One region of the Stenotrophomonas sp. K-6 genome, then DNA from elsewhere that is predicted to be linked to it. Evidence: predicted binding sites of a transcription regulator. Region 1 holds the regulator's gene; the other holds the start of a gene.

Region 1 (4,208 bases):
GCGGGCCGCCGAGCAGATCCGCACCCTGCTGGTGCTGCCGGCCAACACCAGTTTCGGCGACATGGACGAGGTGGTCCGCCGCTTCAGCGCCGCCAACCCGCAGGGTGTGGTGCTGAGCAAGCTGGACGAGACCGGGCGCTTCGGTACCGCCCTGTCGGTGGCCGTGGACCACCGCCTGCCGATCACCTGGGTCACCGATGGCCAGGACGTTCCTGAAGACCTGCACCGTGCCAGTGCGGCCAATCTTGTACTTCGCCTTGAAGATTTGCGCCGCGCGGCCGATATGCCCTGCAACCCGGAGTTGAACCATGCCGTCGCGTGAGTACGCCAAGCTGACCCAGACCTTCCCGTTGTCGGCTACCCGAAGCCAGCCGCTGGGCCCGGTCCGCACCATCGCCGTCACCGGCGGCAAGGGCGGCGTGGGCAAAACGAACGTTTCGGCCAACCTGGCCGTGGCGCTTGCCAGCATGGGCAAACGCACCCTGCTGCTGGATGCCGACCTGGCCCTGGCCAATGTCGATGTGATCCTGGGGCTGAAGCCGACCGTGACCCTGGCCGACCTGATCGCCGGGCGCTGCACGCTGGAGGAGGTCATCATCGAAGGCCCCGGCGGCCTGCTGGTGGTGCCGGCCGCCTCCGGCCGCCGCAACATGGCCGAGCTGCAGCAGGCCGAGCACATCGGGCTGATCAACGTGTTTTCCGAGCTGGAGCGTGAGCTGGACATCATGGTGGTGGACACGGCCGCGGGCATCACCGACGGCGTGTTGACGTTCTGCCAGGCCGCCCAGGACACCGTCGTCGTGGTCTGCGATGAGCCGGCCTCGATCACCGACGCCTACGCCTTGATCAAAGTGCTCTCGCGCGAACGCGGCGTGGACCGGATCCAGGTGGTCGCCAACATGGTGCGCGACCCGAATGAAGGCCGGGTGCTGTACGAGAAGCTGACCCGCGTCTGCGAGAAGTTCCTCGCCGATGTCTCGCTCAACTACCTGGGCTGCGTGCCGCAGGACGACTGGCTGCGCCTGTCGGTCCAGCGCCAGCAGCCGGTGGTGAAGGCCTACCCGTCCAGCCCCTCGGCGCTGGCACTGACCGAGATCGCGCGCCGTACCGCACGCTGGCAGGCCCCGACCGAGCCACGTGGCGGCGTTGAGTTCTTCCTCGAACGCATCCTCAAGCAACGCGGGGTGACCGCATGAAAGGCGCCGCACAATACAAAGAGGTCCAGCGGGTCGCAGCCAACGAGTGCATTGCCCAGCACTCCGACCTGGTCCGCCGCATCGCCCATCACCTGGCCGCCCGCCTGCCGGCGAGCGTGGAAGTGGACGACCTGATCCAGGCCGGCATGATGGGCCTGATCGAAGCGTCGCGCAGCTACGACGCCGACCAGGGCGCCTCGTTCGAGACCTATGCCTCGATCCGCATCCGTGGCTCGATGATCGATGAGATCCGCCGTGGCGACTGGGTACCGCGCTCGGTCCACCGCCGCGCCCGCGACGCCGCCGCCACCATCCGCCGGCTTGAGCAGAGCACCGGCCGTGCCGCCAGCGCCACGGAAGTGGCCGCCGCGATGGACATGCCGCTGCCGGACTACCTGCGCCTGATGGAAGATGCCTCGCGCGGCCAGGTGCTGAGCCTGGAATCACGGATCGAGGACCAGGGCGAACTGGACACCGTTGCCCAGGGCGGCCCGACCCCGCAGCAGGTGCTGGAGCGCGGTGAGTTCGGACGTGAGCTGGGCAACGCCATCGGACTGCTGCCCGAGCGCGAACAGCTGGTCCTGTCGCTGTACTACGAGCAGGAACTGAACCTGAAAGAGATCGGCGCCGTGTTGGGCGTCAGCGAATCGCGCGTGTGCCAGATCCATGGCCAGGCCGTGCTGCGCCTGCGTGGCCGACTGAAAATCTTCGAGGCGGCCGACGCCGGCCTCGAGAACCATTAAGACCGAGGAAAGAGCTTTGGACAAGAACATGCGTATCCTGATCGTCGACGATTTTTCGACCATGCGTCGTATCGTCAAGAACCTGCTGGGCGATCTGGGCTTCACCAACACCGCCGAAGCCGAGGACGGGCATGCCGCGCTGATGCTGTTGCAGAGCCAGCCGTTCGATTTCGTGGTCACCGACTGGAACATGCCGGTGATGACGGGCATCGACCTGCTCAAGGCCATCCGCGCCGACGCCAAGCTCAAGACCCTGCCGGTGTTGATGGTGACCGCAGAAGCCAAGCGCGAGCAGATCATCGAAGCGGCCCAGAACGGCGTCAACGGCTACATCATCAAGCCGTTCACCGCCCAGACCCTGGAAGAAAAGCTCGGCAAGATCTTCGAACGTCTGGCGGCGAGCGCCTGATGGAAACCCTGAGCGACAAATCAGCGCTGGTGCAGCGCCTGCAGGATGCACTGGCCGCGCTGGAATCGGGCGACGAAGCAGCGTGGCGTCAGCAAATCGATGCACTGGCCGCACTGCGGACCCAGCCGATGATGGCCGGGTTGAACCGGCTTGCCCGCGAGCTGGGCCAGGCACTGGGCGAGCTGCCCAGCCTGCCCAGCGAAGCCGGCGAACTGGACGATGCCTGCGCGCGTCTGGATCACGTGGTGGCGATGACCGAACAGGCCACCCACCGCACCCTGGACCTGGCCGAAGAATGCCGCACGCTCACCGAGCAGCTGCGCGCCAATGGCGTGACGGCCGACCAGGACCAGCAGCTGGACCGCATCCGCCACAACCTGACCGAGATCGCACTCACCCAGAGCTACCAGGATCTCACCGGGCAGATCATCCGCCGCGTGGTGGGCATCGTGCGTCGCGTGCATGAAGGCTTCGGTGCACTCGGGCTGCCGCCGCAGGACGACACCGCGCACAAGCGCGACAACGGTCTGGCCGGCCCGGCCGTGACCGGTCTGGACCGCCACCAGGTTTCACAGGTCGACGCTGACGACCTGCTCTCCGATTTGGGACTTTAACGATCATGAGTGCTGTTCCGGACGATATCGCTGCCGACTTCATCCTCGAGGCCCAGGAGATCCTGGATCGCCTTGGCGAACAGCTGGTGTCGCTGGAGCAGGCGCCCCAGGACGGTGACCAGCTCAACGCCGTGTTCCGCGGGTTCCACACGCTCAAAGGCGGCGCGGGCTTCCTCGGCATCCAGGCGATGGTCGAGCTGTGCCACGCCGCCGAGGAAACCCTCGGCATGGCGCGCTCGGGCCAGGCCACGCTGCAAGCCCATCACTTCGACGCGGCCCAGCAGTCGCTGGACTATCTGCAGTCGATGCTGGACTCGGTCTCGGCCGGCACCGAGCCGGGCTATGCCCCGCCGGAGCTGATCGCACAGTTCGACGTCAACGGCCCGGCGACGCCGGCGGCCGCACCGAGCGCCGCCGCCGGCCCCAGCAGCGGTGAGCTGATCACCGACGATGAATTCGAAGCACTGCTCGACCAGCTGCATGGCGGTGCCGCACCGACCGCGGTCGCCGCCAGGAAAGACGACGGCATGATCAGCGAGGACGAGTTCGAATCCCTGCTCGACCAGCTGCACGGCGGCGCGGCACCCGGTGCCAAGCCCGTGACGGCTGCACCGGCCCCGGCGCCGCGTGCAGTGGCAGCGCCCGCCGCGCCTGCCGCCAACAAGCCGGCGCCCAACAAGCCGGTCGCCGAGGCCGAGCACACCGTGCGCGTGGATACCAAACGCCTGGATGCGATCGTCAACCTGATCGGCGAACTGGTGCTCTCGCGCAACCGGCTCAAGACCCTGCGCGCGCGCCTGCACGATGAAGAGCTGGACCGCGCGGTCTCCACCCTGGACATCGCCACCGCCCGCCTGCAGTCGGCGGTGATGCGCACCCGCATGCAGCCGGTCGGCAAGGTGTTCTCGCGCTTCCCCAAGGTGGCCCGCGATGTCGCGCGCTCGCTGAAGAAGGAAGTGGAGCTGGAACTGATCGGTGCCGAGACCGAGCTGGACCGCAACCTGGTCGAAGCGCTGGCCGATCCACTGGTCCATCTGGTCCGCAACGCGATCGATCACGGCGTGGAGATGCCGGACCTGCGCGAAGCCCAGGGCAAGCCGCGCAGCGGCCACGTGCGCCTGTCGGCCCAGCAGGAAGGCGACTACGTCAGCATCGAAGTGCAGGACGATGGCGCGGGTATCGATCCGGAACGTCTGCGCCAGAAGGCGCGCGAGAAGGGCCTGATCGATCCGGAAGCTGCCGCCCG
Region 2 (4,208 bases), on a different contig from region 1:
CAGGATCGAGCGCTGGAAACCAATCAGTTTGTCAGCGACATAGCCGCCGAAGATGGCACCGGCATACACCAGCGCCAGGTAGGCGCCATACAGCTCGCTTGCCGGCTTTTCACCGGAGGCTTCGCCGCCATGGAACTGGGCCACGATGTACAACACCATCGCCCACCGGATGCCGTAGAACGCAAAGCGTTCCCAGAATTCGGCCATGAACAGCATCCACAAGGGACGCGGATGGCCCAAGAGGGTCTTGAACTCCGGCAACGCCGGTTCGGGAACGGATTTCGCGGCGGCGTCTACGCTCATGCGGGATTCCTGGGTTCGGTGGAAGACATGCACGTCCGATGTGCGAAACAACTCGGGAGAATCCCAGAACAAACGCGTTCACGTCAAATACACACCGATCCCCGCAGCTGGCGGCACGGTCGCTGAACTTGCATCTGAAACTGCCGGGGTGGAACCGTCAGCGCAGCAACGGCGGGGCCTGCCGCACGGTAGGGGTTATAGATGCAGCAAATATGAATAGGCTTATTGGCGCTCGTGCTCGATCACGCGTCCGGCGGCATCGGGTCGTCGTTGCGGATCGTGGTGCGCACCTGGAACAGTTCCGGGAAGAAGGTCAGCTCCAGCGCCTGGCGCAGGAAGCCGACCCCGCTGGAGCCGCCGGTGCCGCGTTTGAACCCGATTACCCGCATCACCGTGCGCATGTGGCGGAAGCGCCACAACTGGAAGGCGGTCTCCAGATCGACCAGGTCTTCGCACAGCGAATACTCGCGCCAGAAGCGGTCGGTGTTCTGGTAGATCCGCTCGAACACCGGGTGCAGCGCATCGTCGGCCACGTGCGGCTGCTGCCAGTCGCGGCCCTGATAGCCGGCCGGGACCGGATGGCCAAAGCGGGCCAGGTAGCGCAGGAACTCCTCATACAGGCTCGGGGCATCAAGCACCTCCTGCAGCTGGGCCTGGCCGGCCGGATCGTGCGAGAACACCTGCAGCATCTGCGCGTTCTTGTTGCCCAGCAGGAACTCGATGTAGCGGTACTGCAGCGACTGGAAGCCCGAGGACGGGCCCAGCACATCGCGGAAGCCCATGTACTCCGAAGGGGTCAGCGTCTCCAGCACCGACCATTGCTCGGTCAGCTGACGCAGCACCTGCTTGCTGCGCGCCAGCACCTTGCGGCACTGCCAGACCTCATCGCGCTGCAGGAAGCCGATCGCCGCGCGCAGCTCGTGCGCCAACAACTTCAGCCACAGCTCCGAGGTCTGGTGCTGGATGATGAACAGCATTTCGTCGTGATGCGGCGGGTTGGACAGCGGCTGCTGGGCCGACAGCAGCTGATCCAGGCGCAGGTAACCGCCGTAGGTCAGCCGCCCCTCCAGATCGGTGTGGATACCGGCTTCGAGATCGCGTTGGTTCTTGTCGACGGACATGGCAGGGACCGCTTGAGGGGCAGAAAGGGTAGCGCAGTGGCCCGGTGGCCGCGCATCCGGCCGTCAACGGCTCACCGCTCCACCAGCTCGGCCGAACCGACGATCGTCACGCCCGGCGTCGGCACCAGGGCTGCCTCGACCAGCGCGGCCGCGATGATCCCGGCCGGATTGATCCGCCAGGCACGCGGCAGGACCGGGCCGAGTACGCCCAGCACCAGGCTGGCCAGATGCTCGCCGGTGCGCCGCTCGGCACGCTCGCCCCCGATCAGCCCGGGGCGGACCAGGGTCAGGGAGGGGAAGCCCAGTGCCCGCAGGTCCTGCTCCAGCCGGCCTTTGACCTGGTTGTAGAAGATCCGCGCGCCCGGGTCGGCGCCCATCGCCGAGTTCAACGCGAAGGCATGCGCGCCTTGCGCCCGCGCCAGCCGCGCCACCGCCAGCGGCGCGTCATGGTCGACCCGCGCGAAGGCCGCCTGGCTGCCGGCCTGCTTGATCGTGGTGCCCAGCGCGCAGATGACGGCATCCACGGCCCACCACTCGGCCTCGGCCGGCAGCTGCTCGAAGTCCACCACCGGATTGACCAGCGCGGCATCGGTGATGCCTACCGGGCGTCGGGTCGGGGCAACCACCGCATCGCAGCGCGGGTCCTCCAGCAACTGCCGCAGGACGTGACTGCCGACCAATCCGGTCGCGCCCACCAGCATCACCTTCATCGCATTCTCCTGCCTGGCTCGTGCTTACCATCCTGCCATGCAGGATCGGTTCAAGCGTGACCGGACTGCGCCGATACTGTTCCAACCTCTCCACCGCTCCGGCCCCCGGCCGTGCCCTGCAAGGACCTGCCGCATGACGGACCCGCACGACCCTCCCCCCAGCCCCGGCACTGCTGTCGGGCGGCTGCTGTCGCGGCGGCAGAGCGTGGGGACCGCGGTGGAGACGCGCAGTGAACCGGCCCCGGTCCTGAAGGGCGGCAGCAGCGCGATGCTGCAGCGCCTGTTTGCCGGGATCGACAGCCCCGAGCCCCTGCTGGGCGCGTTTGCCAATGGCATGTCCACCCTGCCCGGCGAGCTGGGCGACATGGGCCTGCGCCTGCAATCGGCGCAACGCAGCGGCGACTGGGTCAGCTACGGGCGCGCGATGCGCCAGCTGATCGACAAGTACATCCGCACCATCGAGCAGGAAACGCCCGACGGCCAACCCGACAGCCTGCGCCTGCGTGAGCTGCTGCGGCACACCCTCGGGGTGACCGTGGCCAGCCTGCTGCAGAACATGCCCGAGTTGCGCGAGGAGCCCGGGCAGCTTGCCGGCGAGGTGCACCGCTGGCATCCCGGCCAACCGCTACAGCCGATCGAAGTGCGGCTGCGCGAGCTCTCCCATCAGATCGGCGTGCGCAGCGATGGCTGGCAGGAGCAGCAGGAGCTGCTGCTGAGCCTGTTCGATCTGCTGCTGGACAACATCGGCGAGCTGCTGGATGACAGCAGCTGGCTGCATGGTCAGGTGCACGCGGTGCGCTCGCTGATCGGCGGACCGCTGGATCGCGACTCGGTGGAACAGGCGCGCGCCAACCTGCGCGAGGTGATCTACAAGCAGGGCCTGCTCAAACAGGGGATCGTGGAGTCCAAGGCGGCGATGAAAAACGTCATGGGCGGCTTCATCGAGCGCCTGGATGGCATGGCGGTCAGCACCGGCGAATACCACGATCGCATCAGCAGCTATGCGCTGGCCCTGAAGGAAGCCCGCAGCATCGCCGATCTCAACCAGCTGTTGCAGGACGTGCTGGTGGATACCGGCCGGGTGCAGGAACAGGCGTTGCAGGCGCGCGACCACCTGGGCAATGCACGCCGCGAGGTGGAGCAGGCCGAGCAGCGCATCGCCGAGCTGGAGCAGGAGTTGCGTGACGTCTCCGGGCTGGTCCGCACCGATCCGTTGACCGGTGCGCTCAACCGGCGCGGGCTGGATGAACTGCTTGAGCGCGAGATGGCGCGGGCGGCGCGCCACGGTCATCCGCTGGCACTGGCGCTGCTGGACCTGGACGATTTCCATCAGACCAACACCCAGTACGGCCACGCCGGCGGCGATGCCGTGCTGCGCCATCTGGTCGAGGTCTGTCAGCTGCACCTGCGCAGCAGCGATGCGATCGCACGGCTGGGCGGTGACGAGTTTGTCCTGCTGCTGCCGGAAACGCCGGCGGCGGACAGCATGTCCACGCTGCTGCGGCTGCAACGCTCGCTGGCACAGCGCCCGCTGCCGCTGAACGAACAACGGGTGCCGGTGCATTTCAGTGCCGGTCTGGCGCAATGGCAGCCCGCCGAAGCGGCGGACGCGCTGTTGCGCCGTGCCGATACCGCGCTGTACGCGGCCAAGCGCGTTGGCAAGAACCGCGTGCAGGCTGCCGAGCCGGCGCGCTAATCCGGTGGCTGTGATAGCCGGCGCACTGGCGCGAATCACTTGGGTATGGACATGACCCTGCCCCGTACCGCCGACGATCCACGCACGCGTTTCGCCGCGCTGCTGGAGCAGCACCGCGGCATTGTGGTGAAGGTGGCGCGTGGCTACTGCCACCACCCGGAGGATCGACTGGATCTGGTCCAGGAGATCAGCGTGCAGGCGTGGGCGGCGTTCGAGGCGTTCGATCCTTCGCGGGCACGCTTCTCGACCTGGCTGTACCGGGTGGCGCTCAATGTGGCGATTTCGCAGTGGCGTCGCCAGCAGCACCGGCAGGGCCACCACGCACCATTGGACGACGATCTGCCCGCGGTGGACGACGCCGCGCCGCCCGAACAGCGC

The links. Region 1 encodes FliA, which starts transcription of late flagellar genes. Its sites were predicted from a motif close to TAAAGTTTNNCNNNCNNNGGCCGATAA; they were not measured.
Region 2: the regulator FliA is predicted to act here: its motif matches at 2,185-2,211, upstream of AC13F7_RS01005 (GGDEF domain-containing protein).

The regions. Positions count from the first base shown of each region.
Region 1 covers NZ_JBSPUC010000002.1:26,982-31,189, forward strand. Annotated here, with positions in the region: gene AC13F7_RS05510 (AAA family ATPase) at 1-322, shown strand, start outside; gene AC13F7_RS05515 (MinD/ParA family ATP-binding protein) at 309-1,196, shown strand; gene AC13F7_RS05520 (RNA polymerase sigma factor FliA) at 1,193-1,939, shown strand; gene cheY (chemotaxis response regulator CheY) at 1,956-2,348, shown strand; gene AC13F7_RS05530 (protein phosphatase CheZ) at 2,348-2,962, shown strand; gene AC13F7_RS05535 (chemotaxis protein CheA) at 2,968-4,208, shown strand, end outside.
Region 2 covers NZ_JBSPUC010000001.1:224,555-228,762, reverse strand. Annotated here, with positions in the region: gene AC13F7_RS01020 (peptide MFS transporter) at 1-303, opposite strand, end outside; gene AC13F7_RS01015 (tryptophan 2,3-dioxygenase) at 546-1,424, opposite strand; gene AC13F7_RS01010 (NAD(P)H-binding protein) at 1,496-2,134, opposite strand; gene AC13F7_RS01005 (GGDEF domain-containing protein) at 2,268-3,830, shown strand; gene AC13F7_RS01000 (RNA polymerase sigma factor) at 3,882-4,208, shown strand, end outside.